2 regions of the Eionea flava genome follow, and region 2 is predicted to be linked to the other one. Evidence: riboswitches for the same ligand, from Rfam matches in the RefSeq annotation. Region 2 holds a riboswitch; the other holds the start of a gene.

Region 1 (15,811 bases), 470 kb from region 2:
CGCCCAGCGTATTAAACACCACCACAAATATATTGGCACCTAACACGGTAAACAAGCTTACTCTATCCCCCAAAAAGAATACGGCTGACGCAATCATAATTGATTGCACCAGAACGGTACGACCCGTAAAAATAATACCTTCAACAGGGTGTGTTCTCAGCACCGTAAAAGGATTCAGTGTTTCTGCACTATGATGCACTTTATGAAAAACCCACAATAGCGGAACACGATGCATTAAAAAATGCGTAAAAAATCGAAAGAAATCATCAACAACGAAATACAACAAACTAAACAATAGCGCAATAGAGGTGTCAGACCATGATGTTAAAAATAACGGCCTTGCAGGAAACAGTTCATAAAAGGTGTAAAAAATAGCACCTGAAAAACTAAGCTGAGCTAACAAATAAGGCGATAAAAATAACATCAATAAGCGGTTCAACAACATCAACTGATAATCAATTCTTGCTGAAGGTGACCACCAGATAGCTTTTGAAAAAAGTGCTTTTATGACAACAAAGGCATTAAAACGCTTAACCCATAACAACCACACAAATGCAGCAATGAGCGAGAATGCTAAACAGCCCACAAATAAACGCTTCTGGGGATTTAGAAAACCATCGATAAATTGTTGATAATATTCAATAAGCATAATCATAAATAAAAAAAGGCTAGCGGCAATAGCCGCTAACCCTAGGTGGTATTTTTACAAAAATACGACTAATCATTCCGCTTTAGTCATTCTCTACACTACTACCTGAACCAATTTTTTTCGCCAAATCACCAATGCTGGCAAGCGCATCATTATTTTTTTCCTGCACATCGAACTTGTCTACCATCAGCTTTTGTACTTTAAGCATATGCAGCATGTACTCTTCTAATGTCTCAGATGTTTCTTGTGTATAGTTACCACTTGCATCAACACCAGATACTTGCGTGTTACCTAGCAACACAGGACTAAAACCAATCATACGATTGAGTTTTACTGCTGTTTCACCCAAGTTACTTTTACCTGTTTGTAGCGCCAAAGAAAATCCTTTTAGCTCTCCCCAGTGTTTAGCATACTTACGGAATATTTTGCTGGCATCGCCATTCGCTTCAACGGTTGCTTTTAATTTTTGCAAATCTTTATACGTTGAACCTGCATATTTAAAGACGGCTTCAGCAATGACTTTTTCCCACTGAGTTTCGATTGTTTGTGCGTAGCCTTTTAATTGCTGACGCTCTTTATCACTGAGCGCTTCGCCTTTTGCATCGGCAATAAGTTGACGACCATCTAAAAACGCTTGCATGATAGTATGCAAATATTTTGTTTTACCGCCTTTATCAAAACCCGCAGCATAATAAGCGTGCGCGAATGCCATTTCGTTTTTCAGGTCAACCACACCATCTTTATTTGCATCAGCTTTTACAAAAGCGTCGGCTTTTTGCTTAGTGATGTTATACACGTCTTTTGCGGTTAACTGCATCGTATGTGCTGGCGCACCAAAATAGCCAAAACCTTCATCCCATGAATGTTCTTTACCTGTGTAATAAGCACCTTTTTTATAAGGCTTATTATTAGGCTTGTTATCAGCATCTAGCTTTTCATCTAAATAATTATCTACCGCTTGATTATAAAACACAGCACCCATAACAAACTTAGAAATTAGCTGCTTATAGTCATAGCCGGTTAATGGATCATAACCGCCATCGGTCGCTGCGGCTTTATCAATCATAAAGGTGACCACTTCAGGCCCTGTCATATTTCCAGGCCAACCCGGCACCGCACCTTTATAGGTTTTTCCCGATAAATTTTTCTTCTTAGAAATTTCATCGATTGTCGTTTGCTTAACAATAAAATCGCCTTTGGTCTTAGGATCAAAAATCACGCGATCGCTATCTTTACCTTCATAATAAGACAATAACTGAGATTTTAACTCAGCATTTTCTGAGCCATTGCCTTTAGCGGATAGCTTTTTAAGCGAGTTATGTAGTACATGACGAGCTATCTGCCCGGTATAGGCTTCTGATGTTTTTTTATCGCCTGTATAACCTTTAAGTGTAACAGGGAAGCCGGCATAGACTTTTTGCTCTGAGTGATCGCCATGGCCCGCCGCTATTGCCATTGAACTTGCACCAACTAACATCAACGCAGAAACGAGAATTTGCTTTTTCATAAGTAGACCTTTTAGTCAATATAGGGGTAGTCAATAATTATTGTGCGGCAATTTATCATTACAGAAAAAATAACACAAGTGAAAATCATTATCATTTGTATTACGAATGAATTATTCAATGGCTCTATAAAGCACCAGCGCCTTGAGCAGACTGACGCAAGGACTTACACTGCGACACTCCATTATTCACCACTGCAACCATACTATGACTATCCCTGAGGCTTGTTTATGCACTTTTCTCAATCCGTTTTGCTCTGGTTTGACCAGCATGGCCGCAAGCACCTTCCTTGGCAGCAAAATCGAACAGCATACCGAGTATGGGTATCAGAGATTATGTTGCAGCAAACACAAGTAGCGACGGTCATCCCTTACTATGAGCGCTTTATGACGAGTTTTCCTGATGTATTTGCACTCGCCAAGACCTCACAAGACGAGGTACTCAAACATTGGGCCGGACTAGGCTATTACGCCAGAGGGCGCAATTTACACAAGTGCGCACAGACCATTGTTGATTTACATCAAGGAACCTTCCCAAATACTGTCGATAGCTTAATTGAGCTGCCTGGGATTGGGCGTTCTACTGCAGGCGCTATTATCAGCCTATCCTCCGGAACACGAGCTGTGATATTAGATGGCAATGTTAAGCGGGTACTAGCTCGATTTCATGCTGTGGAAGGCTGGCCCGGAAAAACCGCTACGGCGAACAAACTATGGAACTACGCAGAAGAACACACCCCCGATGTACGATGTGACGACTTTAATCAAGCAATGATGGATTTGGGAGCAACGCTTTGCACCCGCAGCCAACCAAAATGCGATATATGCCCATTACAAACACATTGCCTCGCCCACAAAGCGCAACAGGAAACAATGTTTCCTCATAAGAAACCAAAAAAAGCGCTTCCCGTAAAACAAGTACGATGGATTATTGAGCGAAGCCCTGATGGGCAATTATGCTTGGAACAACGGCCACAGCAAGGTATTTGGGGGGGCTTATGGAGTTTTCCAGAAATAACGGTCGACCCTGAAAGCTTATCCGGAAACGAAAGCGCCTCTATTAAAGCCTGCTCGGTTAAAACCCACTATCCGCCAACGGCAAAAATAGAGCCTTTGTCGGTATTTCGTCATACCTTTAGCCATTATCATTTAGACATTCACCCCATATTAGTTGATTTACCACAAACACCATCAAGCCGAGGGGTTCGCAGCGACAACCAACGCAGCTGGTTCACCCAAGAACAACTAGGTAGCATCGGTTTACCTGCGCCAGTCGCTAAACTTATCCCCCAATTAACACTGGAAGCTAAATAACTTTAATTGGCCTATCCGCCAGTCTGCGGGCTTGGTAAACTGCTGCCTTAAAGAAGCTAGCCATAGCACGACGGCTCGTTTTTGCATCATAGAACACAATCAATTACTGAGGTTTTCTCAATGTCTCGCATGGTGATTTGCAAGAAGTATCAAAAAGAACTGCCGGGCTTAACCACTCCCCCACTACCGGGCAAGGTAGGGCAGGACGTGTTTGATAATATATCCCAACAAGCATGGGGCGAATGGATGCAACATCAAACAATGCTCATTAATGAGAAGCAGCTCAACATGATGGATATGGGTGCACGCACTTACCTTGCAGAGCAACGTGAGAAGTTTTTCAATAACGAAGACTACGAGCAAGCAGAAGGATATGTCCCGCCAAGCGACTGATGCCGCTACCAAAAGCAAACTCAAAATAAAATCATCGCCACTCGTGGTTTTTCCCTTGACTCAACGCGCAAGAGCAGGTTTAATACGCGCCTTTCTAAGCAACGGCATCCACCCTTTGGAGCCTTCTGTTGCAGCGAAGCCCGGATAGCTCAGTTGGTAGAGCAGAGGATTGAAAATCCTCGTGTCCTTGGTTCGATTCCGAGTCCGGGCACCATTCATCATAAGGCCTCCAGCCTGTTTTCATAAAATCCCAATAATGAAAAATATGATTTGGTGTCAGTTTTGGTGCTAGTTTCTCATTTTGGTAGCCGTTACGATTTTCTCTTTTCCAGCCACTCCAACACATCACTTTTTAACCGGCCAATACTCGATTCGCTAAGATAAATATGTTTTGGAAATTCACCTGATATTTGAGCGCCCAGTTACTGCTTGGGATTAACCGGCTAACTAGTCGAAGCGTCATGCGCTTCGACTTCCCTCAAGTTAAGAGACACATCGCTAGAGTTATTAGAATTTAATACCTTAAGAAACATGACATGAAAAGTATGTTAATCCACAACGGTATGTAATGGTATGGTATAACTTGAACCACCTAAGCTACCAGCGACTACTGGGTCTTCGACATAAACCTGAGATATAGCGTTCGCTTGCGCCTGAGCCAAGGTTAAATCCGCCACAATACTTAAATCTTCTTTTAAAATTAAAATATGAAGTTCTTTTGTTCGCCCCAAGCTGTTATCGCTGCGATTATATAATTTGACAGTATCGATCGCTTGCCCCGACTCCAACTTCAATTCACCCTGCCACCACACATTACCATTACCGGTACCTGTATGAGCAATAGGGTCACCTTGACCATTCAGATCACCACGCGTATTACCATCAATCGCTTTTTCTGCCGAATACTCAATACCAAAATGATTAATCATCGTTGCATGAGTAAATACGAGCTGATTATTTAACACATCATAAGCCTCAACTTCAGCCAGATGAAGATACGCATCGTTGGGGTTAACAGAGTCTGATTCCTTAAAAACCATGACATGGAAAATGTTTTCATCTTCCATAGCATCTGACGACATAGCATAAGTTGAACCACCTAAATTACCCGCCACCACTGGACTTTCAACATAAACCTGAGATACAGCACTCGCTTGCGCTTGCGCCAAGGTTAAATCAGCTACACCACTTAAATCTTCCTGTAAAATTAAGATATGGAGTTCTTTCGTTCGTCTCAAACTGTTATCACTGCGATTATATAATTTGACGGTATCGATCATTTGCCCTGGCTCCAACTCCAATTGAGCTTGCCACCACACATTACCATTACCTGTACCTGTATGAGCAATGGGGTCACCCTGACCATTCAAATCACCACGAGTGTTCCCATCAATCGCCTTATCCGCGGAATACTCATCGCCAAACTGATTAACCATCTTTGCATCAGTAAATTTAAGTTGGTTATTCGATGCGTCATAAGCTTCAACTTCTGCTAAATGAAGATACGCATCATTAGGGTTATCAGAATCTGACTCTTTAAAAACCATGACATGGAAAACATTTTCATCTTCAACAGTGCTTGATGGGATGGCATAAGTTGAACCACCTAAGCTACCCGCCGTCACTGGAGTTTCCACATAAATTTGGGATATAGCTACCTCTTGTGCCTGCACCAAGGTCAAATCAGCTACGCCACTTAAGTCTTCCTCTAAAATTAATATATGCAGCTCCTTTGTTCGCGCTAAATTATTATCACTGCGATTATATAATTTGACAGCCTCAATCGTTTGCTCTGGCGCTAATTCCAATTCACCCTGCCACCACACATTACCATTACCGGTACCTGTATGAGCAATAGGGTCACCTTGACCACTCAGGTTACCACGGGTATTCCCATCAATGGCTTTATCCGCTGAATACTCGGCACCATAGTCATTGATCATCGTAGCATTCGTAAATACTAGCGGGTTATTCGATGCATCATAAGCTTCAACTTCCGCTAAATGGAGATACGCATCATTAGGGTTATCAGAGTCCGATTCTTTAAAGATCATCACATACATTGTCGATGTATTTTTTTCTACCTCCAAAACAAACTCATCACTGACAATCCCGCCAAGACTATCATCCGCCGTTACACGCACCACCAAAGTCGCTATATCATTTACTGCTGGAGTACCACTAAAGCGACGATTAGCACTATCAAAGGTCAACCACTCTGGCAAGCCTGAACCATTTACCAGTGCCGCACTTAATAATAGTGGGTCATTATCACTATCTACAAAAGTGTCTGCAGCTAACACAAATTCAAATACTGAATCGACTGAAGTGATTTGGTCTGCAACTGGGGCATTCAACGTTGGCGCATTATTTCCAAAAGCCAAGCGATATTGACATTGTTTATACACTCCGAAAATCGGGTCACCGAATACACTATTATTGCAATTTAAAGAACCTTCAATACTAGTCAACGTGTTGTACGAATCAGCCGCACCATAGCGGACAGTCGCTGTTTCTGGAACCACACAGCTTTGCCCCTCATTTGCGCAGAAAACCCAATCACTAGATGGCACAACAACCTCTAGTACGAACTCATCACTTACAATGCCACCCCTACCATCATCCGCTGTTATCCAAATACTTAGCGTCGCCACATCATTTACGGATGGCGTGCCAATAAAACGGCGATTAGCACTATCAAAACGAAGCCAAGAGGGTAAATCGACACCACCTGCAAGTGTTGCCATTAGTGACAAAGGGTCATTATCACTATCAACGAATGTATCAGTAGCCAATACGAATTCAAACGCCGTCTTGACCAATGTCGCTTGATCCGAAATCAAAGCATTCAAGACTGGGGAACTATTACCTTCTGTAGCCAAACGGTAATGGCACTGCTTAGGCTGCCCAAAAATTGGGTCGCCGAATGTATCATTACGACAGGCTACAGAATTATCAACAGCAGTTAGTGTGTTATAGAAACCGGCGATACCATAACGAACCGTCGCTGTAGCAGGTACCTCACAAGTTTGTCCCTCATAAGCACAGAACACCCAGTCAGTAACTCTCAATAGAAAATCACCATTTACTACTCCGCCACGACCATCATCTGCTGTTAGTCGCACAGTTAAATCACCGGCATCCCCTACCAATGGAGTACCACTAAGACGACTATCGGCTTTATCAAAGGTCAACCAGCCTGGCAAATTCTCCCCATCAACTAATGATGCGCTAATAGATAGAGGGTCATTATCCGCATCGACAAACGTATTAGCGGGCAACACCAATTCAAACGACTGATTAGCATCCATCACCTGACTACTTATATTCAGGTTTATTACCGGGGGCACATTGCCCTCAGTAGAAGATGTTGGCTTATATTCACAGTGTTTGAACGTCCATTTTTTAGGGTCACCAAATACAAGATTATTACAACCCACTTCGCTCTGCACATAATGCTGGTAAGAGTAACTATCGCTCGCACCATAACGCACCGTAGCCTCAGCAGGTACCGTGCATGTTCCTCCCTCGTTGGCACAGAATATCCAATCTGTCGCAACAACAAGCGTAAAATCATCGCTGACCTGCGCGCCCTGACCGTCACGAGCCGACACAGTAATATCATACGAACCAACCGAAGACGCCAGAGGCTCACCGATAAAGACATTATTAGCGACGTCAAATGATAACCATGAAGGTAACTCGCTACCACCGACTAAACTGGCGGTAATCAATAATGGATCATTATCCGCATCACTAAATAGATTGTCAGGTAAAGCAATATGAATAGGTTTACTTTCCTCAACGCTATGATCACTCAACGAAGTATTAAGCACAGGGCTAGTATTTTGCTCACCTTCGTCGTGTATATAATAACGGCGATCTAAACTACGCAGGAAAGCCACTATCGCATCACTTTCATATTCGGTAAATGTTGTAGAAGTGTGAGAAGTATTTTGCAGTACTGACTCTAATGTTGGGGCACTACCATCGTGCAAATACGGCGCACTATCCCACAGTTCAACTAAAGTAGGTGTACGAATTTCAGTTAAAGCAAAACCTAATCGCTGGCCTGATGCTGCCGTAATTGTCCCTACATCATGATTTAAACCATCACGATACGCCGCTCCCGTGTGACAGTCACGACAGCCCTTTTCTTCAAACAATACACGACCCTGCTTCACTAACGGGGGTAAAGCACCGTTACTACTATAAGGTGAACGCAATACGCTGTCTTTTTGTAAGCTGCTAACATAAGCAGCCAAGGCATCTAGGTCAGGTGAAATACCACTTGTAGTTTCACTCAATGGCGATACATCATTAGTAAAAGTAAGACCTTCAATCAAACCCTCAGCACGATTGAGATGTTCAAGCTGTGCTTCGAAATCTTGCACTTCATCAAAGTTAGACGACCAGTGCAAATTACCAAAACGAGTACCACTACTACCACGTAGAGAAATGGTATTACGCAAGCCTTCACCCATATGTGTAAGGTCCCATGTCATACCATCGTGGCCACCATCATCATGGCAAGAGGCACAACTCATATAACCCTCAGGAGAAATATCAGGAACGCGGGCATGATAGAAGACTTGCAAACCACGCAACTCTTCTGCAGCAAGCGTATCATTTTCTGGAAGCACGGTGATTAATGTTTCCTCAACACGCGGTTGCGTACCGTAGTACATATGATCCGCAATATCCAAGCGGGTCACAGTACGATCCGTAAAATTTTTCACGTATAAATTACGAGGCGTGGCACAAAGACTCTGCGGAGCTGCGCCTGTGCTTGCACGATAAATGTTATTATTTTGATTCACAAATGCAATCACATTATTCCCCTGCAATGCATGCACTCGGGTAACTCCATCAGGAAGAATCGTCATACCAGAAGGGTCTGCAGCATTATCTAAGTCAATAGTACCCTCCTGAGTTGTTGGGTCTATATTACTATCCTGATGATTGACCAAATCCAATATCGCAATCATTGGACGAATGGTATTGTCATCATCGAGTGATAGGTTATTTAAAAACTGACCGCGTTCAACATTAGCCTTATTTGCCGAAATGTAAGCCGTTTGGTCATCAGGGCTAATCACGATACTGCGTAAGTAATTAGGCACTCCACTGCCATGATCAAGGTCATCTGGCACTAATACTTTATTCACTCGAATCTCGGGCTGCAAAGGATCACGAAATGCCATATTGCCTGCAGTGGCAATATCGTAAACCTCACCATACTCTTTGTCAGAAATAAAACGGGTTACCAGCAAACGCGAACCATCACTGGTGAGAGCCATAGCCTTAGGCTTATCCCCTACCGTTAACGTCGAAATCAACTGTTGCTCAGCAATATCAATTTTCGCAATTTGGCCACTGTTATAAAGGGACACATACAACATGCCATCATGGGCGACAGAAGCTACCGGATTGGCTCCGTAGTCAAACTCAACTTCCCAAGAGGATTCGCTTGCGGTAGTGCCGGAATCATCAACATGATAAAAACGAATAACATCTAAATCACTGTAAGTTACCGCCAACCAGTTAGCCGTTCGTGTCACCGATGACGGCTTACCACCAGCCTGCACAATCACACTGTCAAACGTTTCTGTCGTTACAGTAAAAGTACTCGGATCAATCGTGGCACGCAGCATACTTACTGTATCGTTATGAGGGTTCACCGCCCACGCTAAATCAAAACCATCATTAGCTTCACAAGCTAAATTGCCCGAATGATTAGCGACAAAGGGATTCTCCGTTGAAGGTGCAGGCTCAACCGGTTTAATATCAATCGCTTGATATTGACTTTCTCCCGTGGTGAAACTAAAGGAATAAGGCTCCATCATGTTGCCCATGTAATCCTGAACAACACCGGCGATATCAACACGATATTCATCACCGAAAGTTAAATCATTATCAGGAAAAATAGAGACGGTGCCCGTGTGGCTAGAAAGCATATCAAATGTAATTGTTTCATTCGTACGAGTATTGGTTACCGTTACCGCACCCGCTAAGGTATCACTACGTAGAGTTTCAGGAATATGGAAGTGAATAAAGGTATCCACTGGCACATTCGCTTCATTGGCGAGTGGGCGATGGCCAGAGACATACGGTGGGATAGTATCAGGAGCATCGCTGGTGACAATAAAGCACATGCCCTGCTCATTAACGCGCTCATCAATATAAACATCCGTAATAGTATAAACATTACCGTTAGACTCGATAATATCACCGACCTGAATATCAACATTAAATATCGCTGAAATACCCTCATCAACTGTCCGCCCTACATGAAAGCCCCAACCATATTCACCATCGCGGCCTACACGATGCCAAGCGCCTTCGATCATCGTACCACCGGTGTATTCAATAATCATTTGGGTCTCGAAACGATCAGCACCGCCAAATGCACCCACCTGACCTAATGGACGAAAATATTGGCTTGAATCACAAGCGTGGCTAAAACCATCTAATACATCAATAATATTAACCAACTCCTGCTGATCAATATGCTGATCGTCACGATAAGCATTCTCGCAAGCATCTAAATCCACCTTAAAATGATCCACAAAGGCATAGCGATCCTGAAAGTTCACATACATCGGATTACTGCGAGCATTACCATCTGACGGATCATTTTTATCTTGATCAAAGTAAATTTCACAACTGAGAAAAGGGTTAGCTGGATCGGTAAAATCCACCATAAATAATGAAGGAAATTCGCGACGGGGAGTAGCTCCTTTTATTCGAGCTGACCATACAATCTTATTCGCACCATAAGGTTCAACCCAGTAACCGCCCAAACGCTCTATGTTACCGTTGGGGTTAACTAACTCTGGGTTATAGTGACTAACCAGTCGCGGCAGCTGCCCCTGATGCATACCCGAAATATCATAAATAGACATACCTGTCTGTTGCTGATCTGAAGCAAAAATCAAAAAATTACCAGAAAAAATAGGGAAGCCTGTGGTACCAGTAAGACCAATATGATCCCATTCGGCGTACACTTGTGCATCACTCCAGCCATGCTCTCGGATAGAATATTGCTCAGAAGGAGCAAAAAGATATTGCCAATAATCCTCTGTATGATATGGAGACGTTAGATTGCTGTACGCCCAGTTTGGCAACCCCCATGGCGGTTCACCAAATGACAAGCTATCTTCAACCGTTTCACCTTGATAGTTGTAACGTAGCCAACCACCTGTACCAAACCGGAAATTACGGCCAACAGACACATAAGCGGCTTCATTGTCATAGCGGGTAAAATGTGCATGAGAATGAACTCCAGCTCCCCTGTAACAAGTACCCTCAAAACAATTGTGCTCTGCAACAAGCGTGGGATTAGTTAGATCAGATAAGTCCCATGCTGAATCAGTGAAATCAGGAACAATACCAACAGATGATGAACCAGATTCTTGCGGATTATTGATGAGTAAGGGGCCTGAAATACTTAAAATTGAAGTGCGGCCACGATCTCCGCCTCGCTTAGCTAAAACATCGCCAGCAGAGCCGTAGTCAATATTAGGTGGGTAATCTGCAGAAAAAGTGTTATTAGAAATAAAAAGACATAAAAAGCTGAATGATATGACAAATATTTGATGGCGCATGGCTAATCCCTGTCGTTATTTGTTTATTATTTATCTCACCACTATAAAATTATCGTAAAACAATTTCAACACGGATATAACGAGCCTTTACAAAAGCACCACCATAATACAACGAGTAGATTTTCAGCGACTCAAGCTCAAACTTTATACCTCTTCGTCATAGCCAGCGCCTATACCATCCAAGAAAAAATACATTGGCGTAACGGCTTTAACAAAGATAGGAAACTTTTACTATTAGGATAAATGGGGGTTGAAATAGCGATACGGGCCTGTTTTGAACAATAACCTCTGATTTAACTCACCCTGTATTTTTATCTACCGTAAGCTTATGAGCGTGCTTCGACAAATTTTAGGCCTGATACATGAGCACCTCAACAATACAACCATGACTCCGTTAGCTGACTTTTGTATCTGATAATTTCTCATTACATACCTATCCAACCTATTTCCAACTTAATGACGCTACGTCACCTCAAAAAGTAAAGGCAACATATCGACAAGCGCATGCTTAACAAACAATTATGTATGGGCTTTATTGCTCCCTCATTCGATTTCACATGCTACAATCCGCTTCGACGGTGCTAGGTGTTTGCCCTGCAAATGAAACGGGAAAGTCGTGCAAATCGACTGCTGCCCCCGCAACAGTAATTGTTAGTCGCAAATAATTAAACGACAAACAAGAGTCTGGAGACCGGCCTAACGCTTTTTATTTCTAGTTGCACGGTGGGTGCAATACGTAGAGGATGACTATTATGCATATTGAAGTTGGCGTTGTTGAAGGCGCAAAAATGGTATTAAGCTATGGAACAGCAGCGGCTGTTCTTGGATATACCGCATCGCAAGTAATGAATACCGTAAAGCAGCAAGGACTATTTTCTTTAGTCGCGAGAGTATTCTTAGCAAGTATTGCCGTATTGATGTTTTTTGAAGTACTACCACATCATCCAGTGGGCGTATCTGAAGTACACCTTATCCTTGGATCAACCTTATTTCTTTTATTTGGCGCGGTACCTGCCGCCATCGGCTTAGCATTAGGTTTACTCGCACAAGGTATATTTTTTGCTCCTTTCGATATGCCGAACTACACCGTTAATGTCACCACACTGCTAGTGCCATTATTTGCCATGTCGATGATTGCTAAAAAAATTATCCCAAGCAATGTCGCCTACAAAGACTTAGCTTATTCCCAAGTACTTAAATTATCGCTAATGTATCAAGGCGGTATTGTTGCGTGGGTTGTATTTTGGGCGCTTTATGGTCAAGGCTTTGGCGCTGAAAACTTAGTCGCTGTTAGTACGTTTGGCGCTGCATACATGCTAGTCGTGTTAATCGAGCCTATTGTTGACCTTGCAGTGTTGGCTGGCGCAAAAACGATTAATCAACTTAGCAATAGCCGCAGCGTTAATTCACGCTTATACCATTCAGCGTAATTCTTTTATCGTCGCTCTACTTTAAAGTACTCGATATTGTAGCGCGACGATCACCAGACATATCGCTATCAATAAATCTCTCAGGGATTCCTTAATTACCCTTCCTGCAATACAAGCGCTGGCTTTTTCAAGCTACCCGACATCACTAACATACTCAACAACACACCGCCTACCATTAAGAATATTGCCAATATTTCACCCATGCCCGGCAGCCGTTGATCATTCAAATAGCCATAAAACAAACTGGACAAGGTTTCGAATACACATAGCGGCCCGATGATCATGATGGGTATATGCCGTGAGACTTGATTCCACCATACCGTTGCTAACCATGAAACAATAACGCCCAAAAATAAACAAGCAGCTACCAAACTCATGATTGGCGTAGCTAGAGAGGCTCCTACGCGAACAAGTGAGCCTTCCGAAAGTAAAGAAAATACGGTAGCTCCTAATACTGCTTGAAAAAAACATCCAACACCGATAGCGACAGACCAAGTACTTGCAGAAACTTCTGGATTTTCCTTCATAAAACCAGCGTTAGAAAACGCATACCATACCCAAAGTAATAGCGCTGCAATCGCAAAGAAAAAACCCAAATACCAAGAATAATCAGTGGCGGCATGTACACCTTGAGGCACATACGATTGTTTTAACAATACCACGCCTGTCAGCACCATCAAAAAAGGTAATAGCAGTGACTGAAAACCAAAATCCTTATCGTTACTTTTGGCAAAAATGCAACCCGCCAAAATCATCATTAACGGAGTTACACCTTCAACCAACGCGGCTGTTGTGATACCACCATAATGCACACTTAGCGCCATACAAAGGTAATATCCAACATTACCAAGAAAAGCAAAAAGAAAAGCATAACGCCACTGCCTAACCGTTAATTGCCGCAGTTTTTTAAGCGTAAAAAGAGCAAGAAAAAGGGAAACCAAACCATAGACAAGATAGCGTCCCATAGAAATAGCAATGGGATTGATATCGCTTAAATAATGAGGAATTAAAAAAGCCGTTCCCCATAGACAATTAACCACCACACCTAAAAATATATAAAACCAAACTGGCATAAATAATCCCTATGCTGAATATTAATAACTGAACTATTTGTTCAGCTATTAGTAGAATAACCGTCAAAAAAGACCGTTTTATTATTTGGTTTCAACAGCAGAAGACTTATTTAGAAATTTCTAAATGATTGATGTCATCATTAACCGCCGGGGAAAATACCACAGCCATCAACAATACTCTTTATATTCTTATAATAATTTTAATAAAATACGAAAATAAAATGTTATAGTTGAATTTAACGACACAATAATTTTTACATGTTCAATAAAAGTATAGAGAAAAAATGAAAGTCATTTCTATCAATGTAAACGGTATTCGAGCAGCCGCACGTAAAGGCATGTTTGATTGGTTAAAAAAAGTAGATGCAGATGTTATTTGCTTACAAGAATTAAAGGCACAACCCGATCAAATTGAAGATGCGCTCTATCATCCCGAAGGCTATTACAGCTACTTTCATTCTGCTGAAAAAAAGGGCTATAGCGGTGTTGGCATTTATTGTAAAAAACAACCGAAAGCTATTCATTTAGGTTTAGGCTCTATTGATCAACAAAACTGGGAAGATGTTGACCGCGAGGGTCGATATATTCAAGTCGACTTTGATGACGTTAGCGTTGCCTCTCTTTACATGCCTTCTGGATCAGCAAAAGAAGAAAGGCAAGTCTTTAAATATGACATGATGGCACGCTTTGAAAATGTACTTCGCTCAATGCAACGTAAAAAACGTGAATATATTATTTGTGGCGACTGGAATATTGCCCATAAGAAAATTGATATTAAAAATTGGCGAGGCAATCAAAAAAACTCGGGTTTTCTACCTGAAGAACGTGCATGGATGGACTGGCTATTAAACGATACCGACAACCATCGTGAAAAGCCGCTGCAATTCATTGATGCCTTTCGTGAAATTAACAACAATGAACACGAATACACCTGGTGGTCGAATAGAGGCCAAGCATGGCTAAACAATACTGGCTGGCGTATTGATTATCATATTGTTAGTCGAGGTCTAAAAGGTAAAGTCAAAGCCGGATCGGATAACATTTACAAAGAAGTACGATTTTCCGATCATGCACCACTAACAATAGAATATGACATCGACTAAGTAGAGATGTTTTTAATTGAAAATTGAAACATACTAACGACGCTAATGGCGTTATTCGGTTTATTATTTTGTAAGCTCTACATGCGATGAATAAATAGCAATTAAGCGCTGCTTATACAAGCTGCCTAGGGCGCGCTTAAAATTCTTTTTACTGACTTTGAATACAGAAAATATCACCTCAGGTGTACTTTTATCCGACAGCTCAATACGGCCGCCCGCTTGCTGCAAAGCCTTAAGAATGCGCAACTCTAATTGATCTCTCGTCTTCTGATCGAGCGCATTAATCGTTAAATCAATTTTTCCATCCTGACGAATCTGCTTTATCCAACCTTTAGTGCGATGACCAAATGCCAGCGGTTGCGATAAATCACTATGATATAACAAACCTAAGGCTTTACCATTGACCACGGCTTTAAAACCCAAATCAGACTTACCCGCTATCAGTAAATCGACCTGGTCACCAACAGAAAATCCTTCGTGTGTTTCATCGAGGTGATGATGTAACTGTGTACTTGCCACTGTACGACCACTATTATCACGATAAGCATATACTACATAAGATGCGCCTTCGCGTACCGGATATGCCTGCTCGGCATAGGGCAATAATAAATCCTTTGGCAAGCCCCAATCTAAAAAAGCACCTACATCATTAATCGCAACGACACGAAGATAAGCACACTGCCCCAGAGCCACTTTGGGTGTGGCGGCTGTTGCACAAATATCGCCTGTCGCATTTTG
Region 2 (15,811 bases):
AGCGTTTTTTTTGGTTTTATTTTTTGTTAAAAAATATTTTTTGCTTGTAAAAACAATCGTTATTTATTTTTGTTATCGCATTTATCAACAATGCGAATAAGTTTTTTTCACGATTTGTGTGCGGAGTGTCTGCTAGTTTATTGAAAATTATGATTTTTTATTAGTCCGGCTTTTAAGGCGATCTTAAAAAGCCGGTTTTTTGAAAGGAGGTGGTGTTTTTTATTTATGACGCTTGGGCAAGTTTGTGAGCCGTTAAGATCTCTTCTTTTATGATTGCTAGTCCGCGTGTTAATTGATCTTCCGATGAAGCGTAGTTTACTCGAATGCACTCGCGTTGATGAGCCCAATCATCATCCATGCCAATAAAGAAGTCTTCCCCAGGTATAACAAGGACTTTTCTTTCTTTTAAACGTTGGTAGAGCATTTTTGATGTCATAGGTAAGCCATCAAACCAAAGCCATAAGAAAAATGCGCCTTCGGGTTTGTGGATGTGTACTGGCATGCCGCTAAATGTATTTTGCGCTAGCGCTAGTGCGTCGGTCATTCTTTTTTCATAATAAGGTCGTATGACATCGTCGCGTAAGGCAAGAATTTCTTTTGATGTAATCAAGCGCGTCATAAGGCTTGCGCCCATATTGCTAGGTGATAAGCACAGCGTGCCATTCATTGCTGACATAACGCTGATGATTTCTTCTTTTGCGATAATAATACCTGTGCGTAAACCGGGTAAGCCTAACTTAGATAGCGACATGCCTAATACAATATTGTCATGCCAATATAATTCAGCATCGGTATAAATGGCTCCGGGAAAAGGTGCGCCGTAAGCATTATCAATAATAAGAGGTATATTGTGTTCTTGTGCTAATGCATCAAGGCGAGACAGTTCATCGTTAGTAATGACATTGCCTGTGGGGTTGGTTGGGCGAGATACGGAAATGGCGGCGATGTTGTCAGTGATTTTTAATCCATCAAAGTCAATGTGGTATTTGAATTGTTGGTTTTCTAAATGCTCAATAGTGGGTTGTTGTGACGCAATCATGTCGTCCGATAAGCCCAGTTCTCGATAACCAATATATTCTGGTGAGAGAGGAAACAATATTTTCTTTTTCGAACCGTCAACCATGTCTCCAGCCAGTGCGTTAAATAGGTAAAAAAAACTGTTTTGGCTGCCGTTGGTTAAGGCAATGTTTTTACTGGTAATGCCCCATTGGTATTCGTCGTTAATAAAGTTAACCAAGGCTTCAATAAATTGATTTTCCCCTTGCGGAGAGCTGTAAAAGCCTAAGGCTTTGTCAAATTCCCTATTGTCTAACAGGTGTTGCATCTCGCTGCGAAAAACATCAGTGACTTCTGGAATGAATGCAGGGTTACCGCCGCCGAGCATACATGTCTCGGGATCATTGTTTTTGACGGCTTCTCCTAAATCTTGCATTAATTCAGTAATGCCGGATGTTTTTGTAAATTTTTGTCCAAAAGTAGAAAGCGATTTCATGACGTGATGCCTTGCGGTGAGTCTTTTAATTGACGTGTTGGTAATAAAATAAGCACAAAGATTAACGCGAAGTTTTCATGAAGGCAAACAAAAAATACGGTGAATTATTCGCTGTAGCTCAGTGTTTTCGAGGCTTACGTAGCGTTCATAATGCCTATGTTGACGTTGCCGTAAAGTAAACGTGGTAATAGTAAAAAGGCCTTTGTACGAATGAGCTTTTGTTTTTATGGTTGTTGTCGCTGACAATTCCAGCAGAACATAAAATGCGCTGGATTAGCTTCTTTGCAATGAGAGCAAGCCCATGTGGAGGTATCAGTCGTTATGGTGTGGGAATTTTCGATGGTTTCTAGTAATGATGTTGATGTGTCGTAGTCACTCTCGTTGACAACCCAAAGCTCCATCCATGCGTCTAGTGGCGCTATGTCGCCCATGGCACCAGCTGCAAACTCGTTTTTAAGTGTGTTATCAATATTGGCATTATCGAGAATATTTTTAGCATGGCTAACGAGTAGCCGGTTTTCATGAGTGTATACACGTTTCATCAAGAGCTCTCATTTTGTGGCTTCACTATTTTGTGAGGCATGGGTGCTTCTTCGACGCGTAAACCTTCAATAAGTGCGGCGGTAAATACCATTATTCCTCCAATGAGCTCATGGGGCTCAAGAGGGACTTGGGTAATAATAACAACCGACCCAATAGAGACGACTAATTCCATCACGATAATCACTGCGGAGCGGCTGGCTTCTATACGTGTGACAGCCCATTGGCTCCCTGCGGTGATGAGCATAATCCAACATAAGCCATACGCGACGGCGAGTAATGTCGGTGTGCTGAAGAAAGGGGCTGAACTTAGAGTCGTCGTATCTGAGGATGGTAAAAAAAGGAGTGCGCCACCCACAAAAATAACACAGCCAATAAACATTGCGGCCATTTTACTGGCTAAGGGGGTGTGTGGTGTTAAGCGAAATAGAATATTGGTCGCCGCTAGGCCAAACCCAGACCCTAAGGCGAGCAGATCAACCCCGGTCAATGTATTCCAGTTTATAGTCCATGCTTCTAATATGCAGATGGCACCGCCTAAGCAGAGGAATAATGCAATGATACGTTTACTGTCGATGTGTTCTTTTAAAATCCACCAGCCACCTAACATGCTCCATACCGGTAGCATATAGAATAAGATGGTGACTCTAATAACGTCGCCTTTTGCCATTGCGGTTTGAAAGGCCATATTGGCAAACCCTCCAAATATGGCGAGTAGTACCATTAAGTGTATGGTGGCAAGCCATTGTGAACGTTGACGATACAGTACGGGTAGCAATACCAACGCCGCGCTACTAAAAGCAATAAAAATAAGTTGTTCCGCGGGTAAGCCCATACTTTGAATGGTCTTGATAGGTATCCATGTTAGGCCCCAGCCAATAGAGCTGCATAATAGAATGAGAACCGGTAAGCGTGATGACATCATAAAATGGGAGCTCGTGGTGGTGTAAGGCTAGTGTGGTGTTTATGTCGTTAACTGAAGAATCGTCGATATGACACAGTCTTATTGCTGCATTTTATTCACGTAATATCGACAGATGCAGAGACCTGTGGCGCTCATCTATATGAAATGCTTCGGCGCACCGTAGTATGAGGTATAGCGGCTTACCATATGCCGCTATTTGTCTAATGAAGCATCCAGCGCTTGAATGTCACTGACCTGTAGTATGCCTGCTGCCTGCTTAAGGCTTAAGGTATTGACGATATAGTCGTATAAGGTATCTAAGTGGTTTCGCTGTGCTTCAAATAGGTTACTTTGTGCATTAACCACATCCACAATGTCACGCGTGCCTGCATCGTAGCCGGCTTTAGTGGCGGATAGCGCGCTCTCGTTTGATACAATCGCTTGTTGGCGTGCTTGAAGTTGAGCAATGCCTGTAGTGACCGACAAATATAATGAACGGGTGCTTTGTACGGTACTACGGCGGGTAAATAGTAGATCTTCTTGATCTTTGATCAGCGTTTGTTCGGCTTGTCGTTGTCTTGCGGATAGTGTTCCGCCAGTGTACAGCGGCATAGAAAAGTTGAGGCTGAATGTTGTTGTCGCCGTATCGCTATTTGTGTTGCCACCTTGGTCAATGTCGGTGTCGCTGTGAGACTTGCCGTAGCTAACGGAGCCGTTAACGGTCGGTAAATGATTGCTTTTTGCAGCTTTTGCGCCCAGTTCGCTGGTTTTTGCGCGTAGTTTGCTGGCTTTGAGCGATAGGTTATTCGCTAAAGCAAAATCAACCCAGGCTTGCTTATCTTTCGGCGATGGCTCAAGGACGGTAAAGTCCTCGCTAAGAGGGGCGATGTTCTCATGTATTTTGCCAGTAATGACCGTTAGCTCGTCTAGGCGAATGCCGACATTGGCCTCGCTATTAATGCGGCCGGCTCTTGCATTATCAAAAGCAGCTTGTGTTTCGTGAACGTCATTAATCGAAATTAATCCTACCTCATAGCGTTGTCTGGTTTGCTCTAACAGAGTGGCTTGAGCTTTTTCTTCGGCTTTATCTGTCTGTAATTGGTCGATAGCGCGCAGTGCATCAAAGTAAGCCTCAGCGCTACGAATAATCAAGTTTTGTTCACTAACATCGTAAGTTGCCTTTGCCAGTAATGCTTGTGCTTTCCCTTGCTGGTAGGTATCCCAGGCGTTCGCATTTAATAGTTGTTGCGTTAGCTCAATGCCATAGTTTTGGTTGTCGGTATCGCTTTCTGCTGGTGTTGTGCCACTGGTATCGGTATTGATTCGGCTAGCGCTGGCGGTGGCATTAATTTGCGGTCTTAATGCGCCACGGTTAATGGCGGCTGCTTCAGTTCCTGCTAGGTATTCTGCGTAATCTGATCTTAGCTCGTGGTCATTTTTTTGAGCAAGTGCGTAAATGTCCATCAATGATTCAGTTTGTGCATTGGCTAGTGTAGGCACAGATAGCAATGCGACACATGTCAGCAAGAAGAATGGGCGCTTGGTTAGCGGTGGTGTCGGTAAAAAATCGAAGCGTGTGTTCATTGGTTGACCAAAAATTCCCTAAAGGTGAAGTCGTTGTAAACAGTGTAGCTTTTTACTCTAACAAGGTCGATACTGGATGATAGATCTGGCTTCGTGACGATGTAGGTAATGATTAATATGGCAAGTTCTGTTCAACTTTCTGATATTCCCGAAACAGGGGCGGTAGATATTTCTGAGCGTTCAACGGTCTATAAAGGCTTTTTCGCCATTGAAAAAGTGCAGTTGCGCCACCGCTTATTTGGTGGTGCTTGGTCTGCGCCTGTTACGCGAGAGTTATTTGTGAGAGGGCGAGCCGTGGCCGCTATTATTTACGACCCTCAACATCGTTTAATTGGCTTGGTTGAGCAATTTCGCATTGGCTTAGTTAATGATACGTCTCGTCCGTGGTGTAAAGAAGTGGTCGCAGGTGTAGCAGAAAAAGGTGAATCTGATGAAGAGGTGATGCGCCGTGAGTTGTGGGAAGAGGCAGGTGTTAAGCCACAAGAACTACGGCGGATCTGTGATTATTACAGTAGTCCGGGAGGCACTAATGAGCGCTTGACCTTGTATTGTGCATTGGCTGACTTGCGTCATGCGGGTGGCGTTTTCGGGTTGCCAGAAGAAAATGAAGATATTCGTTTTAGCGTATACAATGAAGAGACGGTGCTTAATCGAATTTATGATGGCGAGTATAACAATGCGGCAACATTAATTTGTCTGCAGTGGTTGGCTGCTAATAAGGATCAGTTAGGCCATCCAGTTAGAGTATAGGAGTTATTGCGTTGACGATAGATATTCAGACAGCTTCACACATAGCACGTAAAAAGCGCTACAAAACGGATTTGCCGGCACAATTGGTTGAATGCGAAATGAATTATCACCGCTTGCTTCGTCTTATGCGCAATATCAAAGACCTGAGTGTCGGTAAGGCACAGCATTATTTGGTGGGTGATTTATCGAGTGCGGAGAGCGATTTCCATGTTACCGTGTTAGAACAAACAAAATATACGACGGTAGTTCACATTGCTCAGTTATTTTCCTTGCAAAGCGCGCCCGACTTCATTAAAAATGAAGGCAGTGCTGATCGTCAAAAAAAGCAAACGGTTTATCAGGGAGATGTGCGTTTATATCATGATGCGAGTATGGCTGAAGTGGTCAAGTGCCAACGTTATCAATCGTTTGCACCGCGTTATGAATATCCCAATGTTGATATGCACCAAATTGATGAAAAAGCACAGATGAATCGTTTTTTGGGTGAACTGTTGAGCCATTGTTTGTCTCATGGCCGGATGGCGGGTAATATGCTAACGAAACGAGCTACCCCAGAAGGTTAGTTAGCTAGATGCTCTCCGCCTTGAAGGCTCAAGGTTTTATTACAGAAAGATTGATAGATCACCACAAAAATAACGAATAAAGAATATCACCTACTTACACGACATGCTGTTGTTAATTTTTCTATGACTTCTTCTCCTGTCCGCATTACTCAGATTACCGATTGCCACCTTGGAGAGCACGAGGGTGACGAACTATTATCGATGAATCCCGATGAGGGACTGCATGATGTGCTAACGCTAATGAATCAGCAGCACCCTAGTAATGATCTTCTATTGCTCACGGGTGATTTAGCCAATCATCCGTCTCCTCCTGTTTACTCTCGCTTACACACCATTATGGCTGAGAAAATTAGTTACCCTTTCGCTTGGTTAGCGGGTAATCATGACGACCCTGAAATGATGAAAGTGTTGGGTGAGCAGGTCAATGCTACCGTTCATATCATCGATCAGTGGGTTGTGATATTGCTGAGTTCGCGGGTGCCGAACGAGACGTATGGCGAGCTTAGTGATCAACAGTTGGTGTTCTTGGAGCATCAATTGTCGCTCCATAGCGATAAACATGTCATGGTTAGCTTGCATCACCAGCCGGTGCCGATTGGTAGTGCATGGATGGACCGCTATATTGTGCGTAATGCCGAGGCTTTTTGGGAGGTGATAAATACTCACCCGCAGGTGAAAATTGTCCTCTGGGGGCATATACATCAAGAGTTTACGGGGGAATATCAGGGAGTGAGTCTGTTTGCCACACCATCAACCTGTATACAGTTTACGCCTAACCAAGATGAGTTTGGTGTCGAGGATAGTATGCCCGGCTATCGTTGGTTTGAATTACATGCAGATGGTACTTTTGCCACCGATGTAGAACGCGTTGCCCAAAAAGATTACGGCATTGCCTTTGATTCTACAGGTTATTAATGTCAACACCCCAATATTATCAGTGGCTCTTTACTAATATTTGCTGATGCCAACGCTGTTATATATTCACGGTTTTCTTAGCTCGCCTTTATCCTATAAGGCGCAATCCTTGCAGCGTTGGTTGCAGACTAACCGCCCCGATATTCGCTTCTGCTGTCCGTTATTAACGCCTTATCCTAACGAGTGTGCTAAATCCTTAGAGAAGATCGTTGAAACGGCACTAGATAGTGATGAACCTATTTATTTGGCGGGCAGTTCTCTAGGTGGCTTTTGGGCGACCTACTTGGTTGCGAAGTATCATTTGCCCGCGGTCTTAATTAATCCTGCAGTCGATGCGCTTAACTTACTACCCAACTATATCAATCAACCGCTCGCTAATTACCATACCGATGATACTTATTGTTTGCAGGAAGATGACTTAGTGGCACTCTCGCGTTACGATACGCCCATTATTCAGCACACAGCCGCTTATTGGTTGCTTGTTCAGACAGGCGATGAAACCCTTGATTACCGTTTAGCCGTTGAAAAGTATCGACAGTGTCGACAAACCATCGAGCCCGGTGGTGACCACAGCTTTCAAGGTTTTGAGCGATTCTATGCTGATATTATGATGTTTTTTGAAACTACCTACGACAGATTGAGATAAAAAAATACATGGCCAATTATTCCTCAGAAGATATTGAAGTTCTCACGGGTTTAGATCCAGTCAAAAAGCGCCCCGGTATGTATACCGAGACCACACGCCCTAACCATCTTGCGCAAGAAGTTATTGATAATAGTGTGGATGAAGCATTAGCTGGGCACGCTAAAACTATTGAAGTGATTCTACATAAAAATCAGTCAATCACGGTGAGTGATGATGGGCGTGGTATGCCAGTGGATATGCATCCGGTACAAAAAAAACCGGGTGTCGAAGTGATTCTTTCCACGTTGCACGCAGGGGGTAAATTTTCTGATAAAAATTATGAGTTCTCCGGCGGTCTGCACGGCGTGGGGGTGAGTGTTGTTAATGCTCTGTCCCAAACCTTGTTAGTGACAATTAAACGCGAAGGCAAAGTGCACGAAATTGCTTTTTCTCATGGAGATAAAACCAAAGATTTACAGGTTGTCGGTGATTGCGGCAAGCGCAATACAGGCACTACCGTACACTTTCTTCCCGCGCCGGAATATTTTGATTCACCTAAGTTTTCAGTGTCTCGCCTGCGCCATGTGTTGCGCGCTAAAGCAGTACTATGCCCCGGATTAAAAGTAATATTTACTAACGAGCAAACGGCCGAATCGGACGAATGGTTCTATGAAGATGGCTTAACCGATTATCTAAGTGATGCAACCCGAGGCTGGGATGTGTTACCGCTCGCGCCGTTCACCGGCAGCTTTAGCGGACGCTCAGAAGCTGCCGATTGGGCGGTGCAATGGCTCCCCAATGGCGGCGAAGTCACACAAGAAAGTTACGTCAATCTTATTCCTACCGCGCAAGGTGGTACGCATGTCAATGGTTTGCGTACCGGCTTATTGGATGCCATGCGAGAGTATTGCGAATTTAGAAGTCTATTGCCAAGAGGGGTGAAATTAGCGCCCGATGATATTTGGGTGAGTTGTTGTTTTGTGCTTAGTTCCAAGTTGGGTGATCCGCAATTTTCAGGTCAAACTAAAGAGCGCTTGTCATCTCGCGAAGCAGCGGCGTTTGTTTCCGGTGTTGCAAAAGATGCATTCAGCTTGTGGTTAAATCAGCATACCGAAGATGGCGATAAACTGGCCGACTTTTGTATTAGTAATGCGCAAAAACGCGTCCGTTCTAGCAAAAAAGTGGCACGTAAAAAAATTACGCAAGGGCCAGCTTTGCCGGGTAAGCTCGCGGACTGTTCTAGTGCAGAGCCAGAACGCGGTGAGCTGTTTTTAGTGGAAGGTGATTCGGCGGGTGGTTCGGCTAAGCAAGCACGTAGCCGAGAGTTTCAAGCGATCATGCCGCTTCGTGGAAAAATCTTAAATACATGGGAAGTTGATAGCGCCGATATTCTTGCTAGCCAAGAAGTGCATGATATTTCTGTTGCTTTAGGGATTGACCCCGGTGTCGATAATTTGGAAAAGCTGCGGTACCACAAAGTGTGTATTTTGGCGGATGCGGACTCGGATGGGCTGCATATTGCAACCTTGTTATGCGCACTCTTTTTGCGGCATTTTCCCGCATTGGTTAATAACGGTCATATTTTTGTGGCTATGCCACCATTGTTTCGTATCGATATCGGTAATGATGTTTACTACGCTCTCGATGAGTCAGAAAAGCAGGGCATCATCGATCGTATAGCGGCAGAAAAGAAAAAAGGGAAAGTAAATGTGCAGCGCTTTAAAGGCTTGGGTGAAATGAATCCTCTGCAACTACGAGAAACTACCATGGACCCTGATACCCGTCGCTTAGTGCAATTATCAGTTGATTCTGAAGACAGTGCGCACCAAATGTTGGATATGTTACTTGCGAAAAAGCGCGCAGCCGATCGTAAGTCGTGGTTAGAAAGCAGTGGTAACTTAGCCGATGTGGGTTAAGAAAATTTTCTGACAATACTATTTAAACAATAAACAGTTGGTTTTATATGAATATTGATAATCTTCCCGCTGATGCGGGAATCTTAATTTGTGGGCACGGTAGTCGTGCCAAAATTGCCGAAGAAGAATTTAGTTTATTGGCCAAGGGGCTACGCGCTCGCGTGCCCGGATTACATGTCGAGTATGGTTTTTTAGAATATTCAGCGCCGAATATTCATATGGCTTTAGACCGTTTAGTGGCGCAGGGTGTCAAAACCATTTACGCAGTGCCGGGTATGTTATTTGCGGCAACGCATGCACAAAACGATATTCCCTCTGTATTAACCACTTATCAAGATAAGCATCCCGGTCTGACTATCGAGTATGGTCGAGAATTAGGTTTGCATGAGGAGATGATCGAAGCTTTTCAGGCGCGTATTTTGGGCGCAATGGGTTATCAAGAGGCGCCAGCGGCTGGTGAATTATATGACACGATGTTGGTCGTCGTAGGGCGAGGCACGTCGGTGACGGCAGCCAATGCCGAAGCGGCTAAGCTAACGCGTACCGTGTGTGAGAATCTAGGATTTGGTTGGGCAGAAACGGTGTATTCCGGCGTGACCTATCCATCGGTTGGTCGCGGTTTAGAAATGGCGATTAAGCTGGGCTACAAAAAAATTGTCGTTGCGCCTTATTTCTTATTTGGTGGCCGTCTTATTGATCGCATCATGGGGTATGTGGATAAAGTGGCGAGTGAAACTCCCGATGTGCAATTTATGCGAGCCGATTATTTACGTGATCAATCACATGTGATTAATACATTTATTGAAAGAATAGAAGAAACTATTGCAGGCCAGCCGTCAGCATCGGGTCAATTGAGTTTGATGGAAGACTTTAAAGCGCGCCTCGCGCGTGGCGAAGTGGATGTTCATCATCATCATGCCGAATTTAAACCGGATACGGATAATAGCGGTGAGGCGGTGAATGAGCATACACATTCGCATAATCACGCGCACTCTCATTCTCATGAGCACTCGCATGGGCATGATCACTCTCATGGACATAGCCATGCGCCGTATAAGCATATTGCGCATCCGAATGGGCCGCGAACGATGATCAATGAAAATATTTGTTGCTGCTTTATGCGGCAATTCCCTCAGCACATTATTGATGAAGAAAAAGCAATAAAGGTTGAGTTGCCTGGTACACCCGCGTGCAAGCGCTCGCGCTAGCCCCCTCAAAAGTTCAGCGCTGCGATGGTCTATTTAAGGCTTACGTAGCGTTTTTGATGCTTTCTTTGTCGCTCGTAATACATCAATAACAATCATATGCGCCGTTGTTTATTTGCTGTTACAATCGACGCAACGATTCTAGGTGCTTACTTATCTGGTGTGTCTTTTTTACGTAATAAGGCACATGAGTTTAAGGGAGATAATCGGGAAGAATAGAGTGTTTTAGTGTTAAACAGTGAAACGCTATCTATCGCTGCCCCCGCATCGGTCAAGAAAACACATAACAACTCGTTCTGTACCACTGAATATTGGGCTGCAATAGCACTTTGTTTGGGAAGGGGCAGGGTGTAGTGCCAAGGCTTATTCTTTTCTAAGATTGCGCTTTGACAGTTTTCTTATAGCCCGAATACCGGCCTAGTCTTTCACTTCGTATGCACGGTGGGTGCATCAACAAGGTTACATTATGTTCTGTATTATTCATATCAAACGGGCCGTGTGCCCTGCTTTGCGTTTTATCAGATGTCTATCGAACCGGTGGCCTCTCATTTTTTCTTCTGCAATAAGCTACTAACAGGGTAAAGCGATGACTCATTCCTCTCCTTCGCTGTCTCGATTGCAATTCCCTTTTAGTGCGGTGACAGGGCAATCGACGTTTAAATTGGCGTTAATTTTAGCGGCGATCAACCCTCGCATAGGCGGTGTATTGATTAGCGGCCCACGTGGTTCAGCCAAGTCTACGTTAGCACGAGCAATGACCAATTTATTGCCTATCGACAGTCCGCTCAGCGGAAAAGAAGAGGGTAGTTCTGCCCCGTTTGTGACATTGCCATTGGGTGCAGCAGAAGAAAGTGTTATTGGTGCCGTTAATTTAGAGCAAGTACTGCAAGAGAAACAATTTGTATTCCAAGAGGGTTTGCTGGCGAAAGCGCATCGAGGTATTTTGTATGTTGATGAGGTGAATTTATTGCCTGATCATTTGGTCGATTTATTGCTAGATGTGTCTGCAACAGGGGTTAATGTTGTTGAGCGTGAAGGTGTGAGCCATACCCATGATGCGCGTTTTATGTTGTTGGGAACAATGAACCCTGATGAGGGGGAGCTGCGACCACAACTACAAGATCGTTTTGGTTTGGCTGTCAATTTAACACAGCCGTATTCTGTTAAAGAGCGCGTATGCATTGTTCAACAACGAGAACAATTTGATAATGATCCGTCTGCTTTTATTGCGCAATATGAGCAAGCGCAAAGGGATTTACGTTCACAGATCGCGCAAGCAAGAGTGCGTTTAGCGCAAGTGAGTTGCTCGGAACAGTGGCGAGAAAAAATAGCAACGCGATGCTTGGAAGAAAATGTGGATGGGGTGCGTGCTGACATCGTGTGGTGTCGTGCTGCAATGGCACACGCGGCTTGGGAACAAAGAGATACTGTCGCAGAATCAGACATCGCAGCGGTCGAAGAGTTGGTGTTAGCGCACCGTCGACAAGCGCCGTCGAATACACCGCCTAGTTCTCCGCCTTCGACTAAGCCACCGTCGAGTTCGCCTTATTCAAGACCGCCAGAAAAAGATAACGCATCGAAAAATTTTCAGCCAGACGCTTCTCAAACGCAAAACTCTCATCATCAAAACGAGAGCAATCATTCAGATCAAGTAGAGAATGCTGCGGGTGATTGGGGGGGGATGGATGCTGAGGTTCGGCAATCATTGGTACAGGCTGATGACAGTGTAGTAGAAAAAATCAGATCGCTTTACGGTACTCTTTTTGTTACCAGCAATCATGTGCCCGTATCCACAAAACGTTCTCTTGCCGGTCGACAAAAAGGCCATAGCCAAGGGTGGCGTCAACGAACGCATCGCCAGCCGTTGCAAACGCTGAATAATATTCACTGGCTTTCAACCTTGCTTGCCAATGTTGGCCGTTGGCCTTTACGCTGCCTTCGCTATCGTCCTCAGCGCACGAGTCAATCGACATTGCATTTATGTTTACTCGATACCTCCGCATCAACATTACAAAATGACGGTGTTGATCAAGCAAAATCTGCACTATTGAGTATCTCTCAAAATATCTATGCCCGCAGAGAGCAATTAATGGTCATGGGCTTTGGCAACCAGAGAGTCGATGTGTTGCTGCCTCAACGCCGGGCGCCAAAAGCATTGCAGCAATGGTTTGATACCTTATCTGTTGGCGGCGGTACGCCTTTGCGTGATGCAATTTTTCAGGCTTATCAATTTCAACAACGCCAGCAGCAATGTTTTCCAGATCAAAAGATAGTGACTTACATTGTGACTGATGGGCGAACATCGCAAGCCATTGATGATTTGAGATTATTAGGTGAAGTGGTTGTCATTGATATTGAAACGTCTGCGGTAAAACGTGGTAAAGCAGAAAAAATGGCCCATGCATTACAGGGGCATTATTTATCTTTGGCGGCCTAACATTGTTGTGCATCAATGTGTTGTTGCCCAATGAATGGTTAAAACATAGAAGGAAGTTTTTGACTGTGCGACTAATTTTTAAGGTGTTAGCCGTTAAGCCGATTCTTACATTATTTTAAAAAGTAAAAAAATATGAGCGATAATCATCAAGAAAAAATGAAAAAACGCAAAGCGGTTATGGATAATAAAATTGCCAAGGCGACCGAAGAGCGTGGAGTACTTATTTTATTAAAGGGTAATGGTAAAGGGAAAAGTAGCTCGGCATTTGGCACTATGTTACGTTCGGTTGGACATGGTAAACGCTGTGCAGTGATCCAGTTTATTAAAGGTCGCACCGAAACGGGTGAATATAAATTTTTTAAAGGCCATCCTCAAGTTGATTGGCATATTATGGGGCATGGCTTTACGTGGGAAACACAAGATAAAGAAAAAGATATTGAAGCTGCTCAACAGGCATGGGCTGTAGCAGAACAATTATTGCAAGATGAGCGGTACGATATGCTCGTTTTTGATGAAATGAGCTATATGTTTAAGTACGGTTACCTCGATGTTGAGCCGGTAGTTAGTGCTTTACAGTCGCGTCCTAAGGATCAGACAGTGATTATTACCGGACGCACTATGGCTTTACCTCTACAAGATATTGCCGACACTATTTCGGTGGTGCAAGACGAGCGCCATGCGTTTCGTTTAGGTGTTAAAGCGCAAGCGGGAATTGAATTTTAATGTCGCTTAATGCTCAAGCTAAACCTGTCACTTGCCCCGCTTTATTTTTAGCGGCTCCCGCATCAGGACAAGGTAAAACGACAATAACCGCTGCATTAGCACGATGCCTGCGTCGAGCGGGTAAGCAAGTTCATGTGTTTAAAACCGGCCCCGATTATCTAGATCCTCAAATTCTTGAACAGGCATCGGGCCACCCGGTAAAACCATTAGACTTATGGATGGCGGGTGATGATTGGTGTCAGCAGCAATTATATTTGGCAGCACAACAAGCCGATATTATTTTAATTGAAGGTGCCATGGGCATGTTCGATGGTGAACCATCCAGCGCTGACTTAGCGGCGCGCTTTTCTATTCCTATCGCGATCGTGATGGATGTTAAAGGGATGGCGCAAACGGCTGCGGCCATCGTCGCAGGCTTAGCAGCGTTTCGTGATGATATTACCATTGCAGGCTTACTGGCGAACAATTGTGGCTCTGATCGCCACCGCGAGCTTATCGAATTTGCATTGCCTGACCATATTCCTTTATTAGCACACTTAGCTCGATCGGATGCCGTCGCATTGCCAGAGCGACATTTAGGATTAGTACAGGCTGAAGAAGTAGCAGAAGAGCTAGAACAACGATTTGAAGCTGGCGCTGATTGGTTAGAGAGCGCCGGTGTACATGCATTATGCGATCGTTTATCACCTGTTACCTTTTCCCCTGTCGACTCGCTTTCGGTAGAACCGGCATCGGTGTCTCAGCAAGCATTAACGGGTAAGACAATCGCAGTTGCAAAAGATACGGCGTTTAGTTTTATTTACCCGTCAAATATTGCGCTACTCGAATCGATGGGCGCAGAGATTGTGTTCTTTTCTCCGCTAAACGACGACGCTTTGCCGCAGGCCGATGCTTTATGGTTACCGGGTGGTTACCCGGAGTTACATGCAAAACAATTGTCTGAAAATATAGCCATGAAGCAGTCCATTCATGCGTTTTTTGCGGCCAATAAACCCGTTTTGGCGGAATGCGGTGGATTCCTCTATTGTCTCGAAAGTCTCACCGATCTTAATGATATGGCATACCCCATGGTGCATTTGTTAGATGGACATGGAGCTATGCGTGGTAAACGTGGTTGTCAGGGAATGCAAACCGCCCCGTTACCCGAAGGTGAGCTACGCGGCCACGCACATCATCGTTCACGCAGTAGTGATACGCCACCACCCATAGCGCATGGTAAACGCCAGCGCCACCCTGCACCGGGCGAAGCTATTTATCGTCACGGTAGTTTAACGGCGACGTATTTGCATCTGTTTTTTATATCAAATCCCGATGCGATTGCGCAGTTATTTTTGGGTTCTCAATAAGTAAGATAATGCATTTTTTTGTAAAACCGCTCAATGCTATTAGCCATTGACTATCACGAATGATTAAAGGACATGTCAATGTTTGAATTATTTTCGCCGCTCGCCACCGATCTATGGCCCTTGTTATTGTTAGGTCTAGGCTTGGGGTTATTGCACTCACTAGAAGCTGATCACGTAATGGCGGTTTCTTTATTGAACAATCAAAACCCAAGTTTACGGCGCACTCTCTCTTTCGCTTTTTATTGGGCCTTAGGTCATGGTGGCGTACTGTTATGTGGCGGCTTATTGTTGCTAGGTATTGGCGTATCAATACCTGATAGTCTGTCTTTTGTCGCCGAAGTATCTGTTGCGCTGTTGCTCATTGGCTTGGGTGTTTACTTAATATGGCAGTTAGCGGTGCGTCGTGTGCGTATTGGTCAACATCGCCATGGTGATATTGTACATACGCACCTGTATACCGATGAACATGATACCGACGAGCATGATATCAGTGAGCATGACGATGCCTTTTCTGCTAGTGATGCAGCGCATAAACATTCGGTTCATCAGCCCATGATGGTGGGTATTTTTCATGGGTTGGCTGGTAGTGCGCCTGCACTAGCGCTAATTCCCGCTGTTGCATCGGGGCAGTTACTGGTGGGTATGGCCTATCTCTTATTATTTTCATTCGGCGTTATTATTTCGATGGTCGTTTTTGGTATTGGCTTTACTTACATTCAAGGTCTGTTGTACCGCCGCTATCAAACATTGTTTCAGTATGCTCGAGGTTTGTTAGCATTAGGCGCTATTGTGGCGGGTAGTGCGCTATTAT

The links. Region 2 has a riboswitch for cobalamin ahead of ACZ5O6_RS10930 (ATP-binding protein). Riboswitches for the same ligand answer to the same signal wherever they lie in the genome.
Region 1: it holds a riboswitch for cobalamin, as region 2 does, so the genes downstream of both, ACZ5O6_RS00875 (energy-coupling factor ABC transporter permease) here and ACZ5O6_RS10930 (ATP-binding protein) in region 2, are expected to answer to the same signal.

What each region holds. Positions count from the first base shown of each region.
Region 1 covers NZ_AP036018.1:180,313-196,123, reverse strand. The annotation lists gene ACZ5O6_RS00905 (sterol desaturase family protein) at 1-655, opposite strand, end outside; gene ACZ5O6_RS00900 (DUF4856 domain-containing protein) at 732-2,156, opposite strand; gene mutY (A/G-specific adenine glycosylase) at 2,385-3,467, shown strand; gene ACZ5O6_RS00890 (oxidative damage protection protein) at 3,588-3,860, shown strand; tRNA gene ACZ5O6_RS00885 (tRNA-Phe) at 3,999-4,074, shown strand; gene ACZ5O6_RS00880 (putative Ig domain-containing protein) at 4,409-11,467, opposite strand; cobalamin riboswitch at 12,034-12,181, shown strand; gene ACZ5O6_RS00875 (energy-coupling factor ABC transporter permease) at 12,220-12,897, shown strand; gene ACZ5O6_RS00870 (DMT family transporter) at 12,993-13,970, opposite strand; gene ACZ5O6_RS00865 (exodeoxyribonuclease III) at 14,255-15,073, shown strand; gene ACZ5O6_RS00860 (CvfB family protein) at 15,137-15,811, opposite strand, start outside.
Region 2 covers NZ_AP036018.1:2,521,231-2,537,041, reverse strand. The annotation lists gene ACZ5O6_RS10980 (valine--pyruvate transaminase) at 224-1,492, opposite strand; gene ACZ5O6_RS10975 (putative signal transducing protein) at 1,717-2,034, opposite strand; gene ACZ5O6_RS10970 (DMT family transporter) at 2,034-2,957, opposite strand; gene ACZ5O6_RS10965 (TolC family outer membrane protein) at 3,150-4,520, opposite strand; gene ACZ5O6_RS10960 (NUDIX domain-containing protein) at 4,638-5,270, shown strand; gene ACZ5O6_RS10955 (DUF1249 domain-containing protein) at 5,282-5,833, shown strand; gene cpdA (3',5'-cyclic-AMP phosphodiesterase) at 5,957-6,748, shown strand; gene ACZ5O6_RS10945 (YqiA/YcfP family alpha/beta fold hydrolase) at 6,795-7,394, shown strand; gene parE (DNA topoisomerase IV subunit B) at 7,403-9,289, shown strand; gene ACZ5O6_RS10935 (sirohydrochlorin chelatase) at 9,337-10,497, shown strand; cobalamin riboswitch at 10,659-10,929, shown strand; gene ACZ5O6_RS10930 (ATP-binding protein) at 11,081-12,931, shown strand; gene cobO (cob(I)yrinic acid a,c-diamide adenosyltransferase) at 13,064-13,654, shown strand; gene ACZ5O6_RS10920 (cobyrinate a,c-diamide synthase) at 13,654-15,000, shown strand; gene ACZ5O6_RS10915 (hypothetical protein) at 15,079-15,811, shown strand, end outside.